DNA from 2 places in the Pseudoalteromonas sp. JSTW genome. Region 1 is predicted to be linked to the other one. Evidence: predicted binding sites of a transcription regulator. Region 1 holds the regulator's gene; the other holds the start of a gene.
The links. Region 1 encodes sigma-54, which starts transcription at its own class of promoters, with help from an activator protein. Its sites were predicted from a motif close to GTTGGCACGNNNNTNGNNT; they were not measured.

Region 2: the regulator sigma-54 is predicted to act here: its motif matches at 1,503-1,521, upstream of GZH31_RS13045 (DUF3192 domain-containing protein).

Annotation. Positions count from the first base shown of each region.
Region 1 covers NZ_CP058972.1:452,666-456,882, forward strand. The annotation lists gene GZH31_RS02165 (HPr family phosphocarrier protein) at 1-249, opposite strand, end outside; gene rapZ (RNase adapter RapZ) at 259-1,107, opposite strand; gene ptsN (PTS IIA-like nitrogen regulatory protein PtsN) at 1,108-1,560, opposite strand; gene hpf (ribosome hibernation promoting factor) at 1,564-1,851, opposite strand; gene GZH31_RS02185 (RNA polymerase factor sigma-54) at 1,878-3,374, opposite strand; gene lptB (LPS export ABC transporter ATP-binding protein) at 3,489-4,214, opposite strand; gene lptA (lipopolysaccharide transport periplasmic protein LptA) at 4,211-4,217, opposite strand, start outside.
Region 2 covers NZ_CP058972.1:2,889,467-2,893,683, forward strand. The annotation lists gene zntR (Zn(2+)-responsive transcriptional regulator) at 1-364, opposite strand, end outside; gene GZH31_RS13040 (D-2-hydroxyacid dehydrogenase) at 457-1,401, shown strand; gene GZH31_RS13045 (DUF3192 domain-containing protein) at 1,562-1,945, shown strand; gene GZH31_RS13050 (diguanylate cyclase) at 1,982-2,899, opposite strand; gene GZH31_RS13055 (PAS domain-containing hybrid sensor histidine kinase/response regulator) at 2,868-4,217, opposite strand, start outside.

The sequences.
Region 1 (4,217 bases):
TGCAATTAATTCGCCTATTGCATTGAGTGCTGCGTCAGCATCGGGGCCTTCACACACCACACGGACTTCTTTGCCTTGGCTGCTTTCGAGTAACATTAAGGCTAATACACTATCGCCTTCGGCTTCTTTATCGTCTTGGTAAAGCGTTATTTTAGCATCGAATTGCAGTGCAAGTTGTGCCAAAACCGTGGCTGCTCGTGCATGTAAACCAAGCTTATTTTGGATTAAAAAAGTGTCTTCAGCATGCATCGTCGTTGCCTATTGGGTATCTTGCTCGCGGTGGCGTATTTTCACGTTTGCGTGACTTTTCGAAAAGCTCTCACCAATGGTTTGCGCTAAGTAAACCGAGCGATGTTGTCCACCTGTGCAGCCAATCGCAATGGTTAAATAACTGCGATTATTTCGCTCTAAGTGAGGGAGCCATGTTTGTACAAAGGTTTGAATTTGCCATGTAAACTTTTGCACTATGCTGTGACTAGCAAGGTAATCTTTTACTGGTTGGTCTAAGCCTGTCAGTGGTTTTAGATCCGGTTCCCAGTGTGGATTCGGTAAAAAGCGAGCATCAAATACGTAATCAGCTTCTTTTGGAATGCCGTGCTTAAAGCCAAACGACATAAAAGTAATAATGAGCTTTTTGTCTTTTTTACCCAGTATTTTTTCGCGAATAGATTCGGCAAGCTGATGCACGCTGAGATCGGTCGTATCAATCATAAAATCGGCACGGGTGATCAAAACATCCAGTAATACTTTTTCTTGTTTAATCGCTAAATCAAGCGGCAGCGAGTCAATCGATAATGGGTGTAAGCGGCGAGTTTCAGAGAACCGTTTGATTAGTGTTTGATCATCACTATCTAAATAAAACAACGTGGGTTTTGCAAAGCCCGGTAAATACTCAAGAATATCGTTAAATTCTTGCTGTTCTTTCGGCAGGTTACGCACATCGATACTTACAGCAATTTTGTCGTAATTATCTGACACACTGCGTACTAACGAAGGAAGCAGGTTTACAGGAATATTATCAACGCAGTAATAGCCTAAGTCTTCAAGTACTCGTAAAGCGACTGATTTACCTGAACCAGAGCGACCGCTGATAATAATTAATTCCATTTATGCCTCTGATGCAATGACTTTAAACAGATCACTATCTGTTTTAGCACTGCGTAGCTGTTTACAAAATTCTTTGTCTTTAAGTCTATCAGCAATTGTTGATAAGGTCTTTAGATGAAGCTGACAGTCACCATCTGGTACGATGAGTGCGACAAAAATATCCACTGGACGATTATCAATTGCATCAAAATTTATAGGTGACTCACTCACAATTACAAATGCGTGTGGCTGATCTGCACCGCTCATACGACCATGTGGAATCGCAATACCTCGGCCAATACCCGTGCTGCCCAATTTTTCTCTGTTCAATAGGGCATTGAGTATATCTTGCTGAGATAAATGAGGGAGCTGCTCATGAGCCAGTTCGCTGATAAATTCGAGAATTCTTTTTTTGCTATTAAAAAGGACCGCAGCTTTGCTGCAGTCCTGGTTAGTAAGTGAACTAAGTTTCATAATTTAGTGTCGAGCTAATTTCTCTTTGTGTTTAATTACTTGACGATCAAGTTTATCGATTAACGAGTCGATGGCTGCATACATATCTTGGTGTTCAGTAGAGGCAAATAACTCGCCTCCGTTTACATGTAAAGTTGCTTCTGCTTTTTGGCTTAGTTTTTCTACATCTAGAATGACATGAACATTATTAATGTGGTCAAAATGCCTTTCTAGTTTCGCAAACTTGGTGTTTACATAGTCTCTTAATGAATCTGTGATTTCTACATGACGACCAGTTAAATTTAGTTGCATAAGCATTTTCCTTCTATGTAAAACGTCTAAATCAGACTCTTACGCTGATTCGACGGAGGTATTGCTAGAGACTCTCGATATTTTGCTATTGTCCGTCTAGCTACTTTAATTCCTTGCTCAGCCAATATATCTGCAATTTTGCTATCACTCAATGGTTTAGCTGTGTTTTCTGCGGCGATTAGCTTTTTGATTAAAGCGCGAATTGCCGTAGATGAACACTCACCCCCATTTTCAGTGCTTACATGGCTGGAGAAGAAATATTTCAACTCAAAAATTCCCCGCGGGGTATGCATGTATTTTTGTGTTGTTACTCGCGAAATTGTTGATTCATGCATTTCGACCATTTCTGCGACATCATTTAATACCATGGGTTTCATGGCCTCAGGACCATGTTCAAAGAAAGCCTGTTGTTGTTGAACAATACAGTTAGTCACTTTTAATAACGTGTCATTACGGCTTTCTAAGCTTTTAATAAACCATTTTGCTTCTTGTAAATGAGAGCGAATAAATTGGCTATCACTGCTTGATTTTACAGAACGTGACATCGCCGCATAGTGGCTATTCACTCTGATTTTCGGCATGCAGTCTGGGTTTAGTTCAACTACCCAACGGCCTTTTATTTTTTTTACGGATACATCGGGTATCACGTATTCAGACTCTTCTCTAACAATTGTATCCGCAGGCTTTGGATTTAAGCTGTGGATCAATGTCATGACTTCTTTCAGCTCACTTTCTTTAAGCTTAGTCTTTTTCATCAAAGTGCGATAGTCACGACTCGCTAATAATTCAATATGTTCTGATAACACCATTTTAGTTTCAGCTAAATAGGGGGTGTCAGCATCGAATTGGCGTAATTGAATACACAAACATTCTTGTAAACTACGGGCGCCAATACCGACAGGATCGAATAATTGGATTCTTTTTAAGACAGCTTCGACTTCATCAAGTTCGATTTCTTCTTCATCGTTATTTTGATTGAAGCTTTCAACAATGTCTTCGCAGCTTACGGTTAAAATACCCGAATCATCAATTGCCTCAACAATCGCAACGGCAATCGCTTCGTCTGTTGGGCTGAATGGAGTTAGTTGTAACTGCCACATTAGGTATTCGTGGAGAGTTTCGGTTGATGCGCCTTGGTAAATTGATTCATCTTCAGGCATTGGACCTGAGGAACTTGATGGGGCAGCACTCATGTACTCATCCCACGTAACATCCATTGCTAAGTCGTCACTTACGGTGTCTTTGTTGAGGGCATCACTGCTTTCTTGCTCGTACTCGCTCGCAGCTTCGTCAGCCGACGCGCTTAGTTGGGTATCGTCAGATTCGGCTTTTTGCTCGTTCTTGCCAATACTCTCTTCTGCATAATCTGCTTCTTCAACTTCAAGCAAAGGGTTAGAGTCTAACGCTTCTTGAATTTCTTGCTGGAGATCCAATGTACTGAGCTGCAACAAACGGATAGCCTGTTGCAGTTGTGGAGTCATTGTAAGTTGCTGGCCCATGCGCAGCTGTAATGATTGCCTCATGTATCCCTAACAATCCTTTTTAGTCTTATCAAACAATAGCACGATGCCGTTAACTATTTATTTGATTTATTGTCATTGTTATAAGTCTAGCAGATGCTCTAGTCGGTGGCGTATTTAAAGCCTGAATTGCTCGCCTAGATACACATCGCGTACAGTTTGGTCGGCTAACACATGTTCAGGTGTACCTGATGCAATTAGCTCCCCATGAGAAACAATGTAGGCTTTTTCACAAACATCAAGGGTTTCTCTCACATTGTGGTCAGTAATTAATACACCAATACCACGATTTTTTAAGTGCTCAATAATTTTCTTTATATCTAACACTGAAATAGGATCAACACCAGCAAAAGGCTCATCGAGCAAAATAAATTTAGGGTCAGCGGCCAGTGCGCGTGCTATTTCAACACGACGGCGTTCACCCCCTGACAATGCCATACCTTGGCTGTCACGAATGTGTTGAATGCTAAATTCATCAAGTAAGCTGTTAAGTGTTTCTTCGCGGCCTTGTTTATTGAGATCTTTACGGGTCTCTAAAATGGCCATTAAGTTTTGATAAACAGTCAGTTTTCTAAAAATCGATGATTCTTGTGGCAAATAGCCAATACCTAAGCGAGCGCGGCTGTGCATTGGCAATAAGGTGATGTCGTTATCATCAATGCTTATTTTACCTTTGTCACTGGGCACTAATCCCACAATCATGTAAAAGGTGGTTGTTTTACCTGCGCCATTTGGCCCAAGTAAACCGACAATGCTGCCAGCTTCTACCTCAAGGCCTACATTTTTTACAACTTGGCGACCCTTATAGCTTTTAGCTAATAGCTCTGCTTTTAGTGTGCTCATGGC
Region 2 (4,217 bases), 1.2 Mb from region 1:
TCTCAGCGGGCTCTTCACCACCACAACATTTATCTGCTAATAATGAAAGAGAGTCATAAAAACGCGTGAGTTCAGCAATGCGTGCGGCCACTAAGTCACGTTTTTGTAATGTCATTGCTTTAACCTCATGACATGAATGCTGATTTTTATGAAACTTAATTTGCAATAACTCTTTTATTTCAGACAGACTAAAACCAACGTTTTTTGCCCGCAAAATGAACGACATTTGCTTGTAATCTGCATCAGAGTAAAACCGATATCCCACCTCAGAACGCGAACTTGGCGTTAACAAACCATGTTTTTCGTAGTACCTTAACGTATCTGTTGAGACGCCTAATTGACGGGCAAACTCACCTATTTTCATCACTGTCTCCATTGTGAAGCGTTTATTTATTATGCTCACTATAAACCTTGGAGTACACCCTAAGGTCAAGCAAAAATTAATAAGGAAAGTATATGAATATCGTCGTCCTTGATGCCGCCACATTAGCAGACACTTCGTTAGATGAGCTGGCACAATTAGGTTCACTCACTTGCTATAACCTAACTAATCAGCACGAATTAATTGAACGCTGCCAAGACGCTGATGTAGTAGTAACGAATAAAGTAGTTATAAATCAACAAGCAATGGCGCAGTTACCTCATTTAAAATTAATTTGCGTTGCTGCAACTGGCACCAATAATATTGATTTACCAGCAGCAAAAGCCCATAACATCGCCGTGACCAATGTGGCTGGATATTCAACACCTTCAGTGGTTCAACACACGTTTACATTGATCACCAATCTGCTTGGTAACACACACAAGTACATTCGTGATTGCCAGCAAGGTTTATGGCAGCAGAGTCCGATGTTTTGTCGCTTAGATTACAGCTTTAATGAAATTGCTGGGAAAACCTTAGCAATTATTGGCTACGGCTCGTTGGGCAAAGCGGTTGCTGAAGTTGCAACCGCATTTGGTGCCCATGTAATTATCAGTGAACGTAAAGGACATACACCGCGTGAAGGTCGCGTTAGTTTTGAGCAAGCATTAAAAACGGCTGATATAATCAGTGTTCACTGCCCGTTAACAGAAGAAACTCGCGATCAAATTGCGGCTCATGAGCTGAACATGATGAAACCCTCTGCCATCCTTATTAATACTGCCCGTGGAGGGATTATTAATGAGGCTGATTTAGCATCTGCGCTTGCTAATAATGTGATTGCTGGCGCGGGTGTTGATGTACTCAGTAAAGAACCCGCCGAGGCAGATAACCCACTTGCCCGATACACTGGCGACAATTTATTACTTACGCCGCACATTGCCTGGGCAAGTAAAGAGTCTATTATTCGCTTAGTGAAAGAAATCGCGTTAAATATCAAAGCATTTAACCAAGGAAATGAGCGCAATAGGTTGGTCTAAATTGCAATTTTTTGGTCAATTGAGCGAACTGGTTTGCAAAAAAGCTCCTAGCCAATTGACCAATTAAAATCTAATTACTTGATTTAATTTACTTTTTAAAATGTGGCAAGCTGATTGCTAATTAAGAGCAACGTAAACATTAAATTCTAGGGATAAAAAAATGAAAAAAGCACTTTTAATTGCAGCGCTTACTGCACCATTTTTAACTGGCTGTGTCATTGCAGTATCTGATGGTGAAGCTGAAACACATTGGGCAGGTGATTCATCGACGAGCTGGCAAAAGCAGCACAAAAATAACCGCGAAATCATTTCGACTCTTGCGCTTGATACTAACTACCAAGTGGTACTTAATAAACTTCACACCCCTAACTTCACTGAATTACTAAAACAAGGTGACGATGTTTACCAAGTATTGTTTTATGCAACTCATAGCATTCACTCTGATGGTAAAATGACAAAAGATGAGTGCACACCACTGGTATTTAAAAACGATAAGCTAATTGGCGTTGGTGATACCATTTATAAATCACTGAGCAATGGCTAATTAGCCAAAAATGGCAGAGTAGGCCTTGCCTACTCTTTACCCACTCACATTCACTAATCGCGAAACAACTTGGTCACGTCCGCCATCTTTAGCCTGATATAACCCTAAGTCAGCTTCTTCAAGCAGCGTTTGTTCAGCGTATACTTGGCCTGTTTCTGTGGTCGCAATGCCGATACTAATTGTCACATGATCCGAATTTAACGAAGCGGTATGGGGAATACCTAAATTACTCACTGCATGTCGTAATTTATTAGCAAATGCGATTGCTTGTGTTGCCGTTGTATTAGGCAAAACAGCCGCAAACTCTTCCCCCCCATAGCGCGCCACAAAGTCACTGCCTCGCTCGCAGGCCCCAACAAGCGCATGAGCAATTCGTTTTAAGCAATCATCACCCGCTCGGTGGCCATAGCAATCATTAAACCGTTTAAAATGATCCACATCCATGAGTAATACAGACAAAGGGGTTTGATCGCGACGACAGCGACGCCATTCTCGGGCAAGATTTTCATCTAGATAACGTCTATTAGGAATTTCAGTCAGGCCATCGATTGACGCTAACATTTCGAGCAAGTCATTTTTTTGTTTGATTAATAACTGATTACGCACACGCGCACGAACAATCGCAGCACTAAAGGGTTTAGTTATATAATCCATCGCCCCCAACTCGAGGCCTTTTGCTTCGTCGTCATGGCTCGAATTAGCAGAAATAAAAATAACAGGCAGCATATTTGTGACGGTATTTTCTTTTATTTTGCTCAGTACCTCATACCCATCAATACCGGGCATAACAATATCCAGAATCAATAAATCAACGGACTGTGTTTTTAAAAACGTCAGTGCCTTTTCACCACTTTCAACACAAAAAACATCATAATCTTGCTGTAATGTTTTTTCTAATACCAAACGGTTCAACGGATCGTCATCAACAATCAGTACCTTGGCTCTTTTTAGCATCTGTAGATCCTTGTTCGATGATAAATGCAATGACTTGTTTGATCTGCCACTGCAACTCATCGTTTAATAACTCAGGGAGTTCGCCTTGTGCTTTAAGCTTAGCCTCACATTGCTGAGCGCAGGCTGACAAACGTTTAAAGCCTAGATTACCGGCCGACCCTTTCACATTATGGACAACTCTGATCAACTCATCGGTGGTCTTTAATGTTGAAATTTGTAATAGCTGTTGTGCTGCCATGGTCGCAAACTTTGACAGCATAGTTAATACTAATTCTGTATTATTTGAAAACTGAGTGAGAACAAACGTTCGGTCAAAAAAAGCCTGTTTCTGTAATTCAAGTTCACTCATCGCCAAAAACAGTGTACTGGCAACAATGGGTTTAGTGAGGTGTTTATTCATGCCCGCCGCAACGGATTGCTCTATGTCAGCCGCTTCGCTGTGTGCTGTTAATGCATAAATCGGCATTTGCTCTTTCGTGAATGACTGGCGAATTATACGCGTAGCTTGGCAGCCATCCATCTGGGGCATTTGAATATCCATAAAGATCAGGTCGGGTCTGAGACAATTAGCAAGCTCAATGCCCTTTTCACCACTGTCTGCACACACAACGGTGATATCGGCTTGCTCTAAAATACTTTTAATAATGCTTAGATTAAGTGGGTTGTCATCTACGGCTAACACTAATAGACCCGATAAATCGGCACTTGAAGGGAGGGATACAACCGCCTTTTTCGCCGGTTCGCTGGTTTTATCTAGCTGTAAGCAGAAACTAAATTCACTGCCTTTGCCTCGTTGACTTGCTAGTTTTATTTCGCCACCCATTAACGCCACTTCGTACTTTACAATTGCAAGCCCAAGCCCAACGCCTTGATGTGAACGTGTAAGTGACTCATCACCTTGTGTAAAGGCATCAAATAAGCGACTTTGATCCGCATCGCTAATCCCAATACCGGTGTCTTTTACAGCAAAGCAAATTAGTTGTTGTTCAGAGGTTTGTTCGACTAAGTTTAAACTTAATTTAACGCTTCCTTGCTCTGTGAATTTAGCGGCATTAGTCAGTAAATTACCTAACACCTGTTGTAAACAGATTTGATCGCCCCTTAGGTTAGAATTGATCTTTTCATCGCACTCAACGCTGAATTCTAACCCCTTCGTTTTACACAGTGGCGCGACGATTCCTTCGCAATAATTAATTAAATCAGACAAGCTAAAGGGGGCTTTAGTTAATTTAACTTGCGAACTTTCGGCTCGGGCAAAATCGAGCATACGGTTTAATAAAGACAATAAGCTGTTGGCTGCTGACTTCGCTTGCTCAGC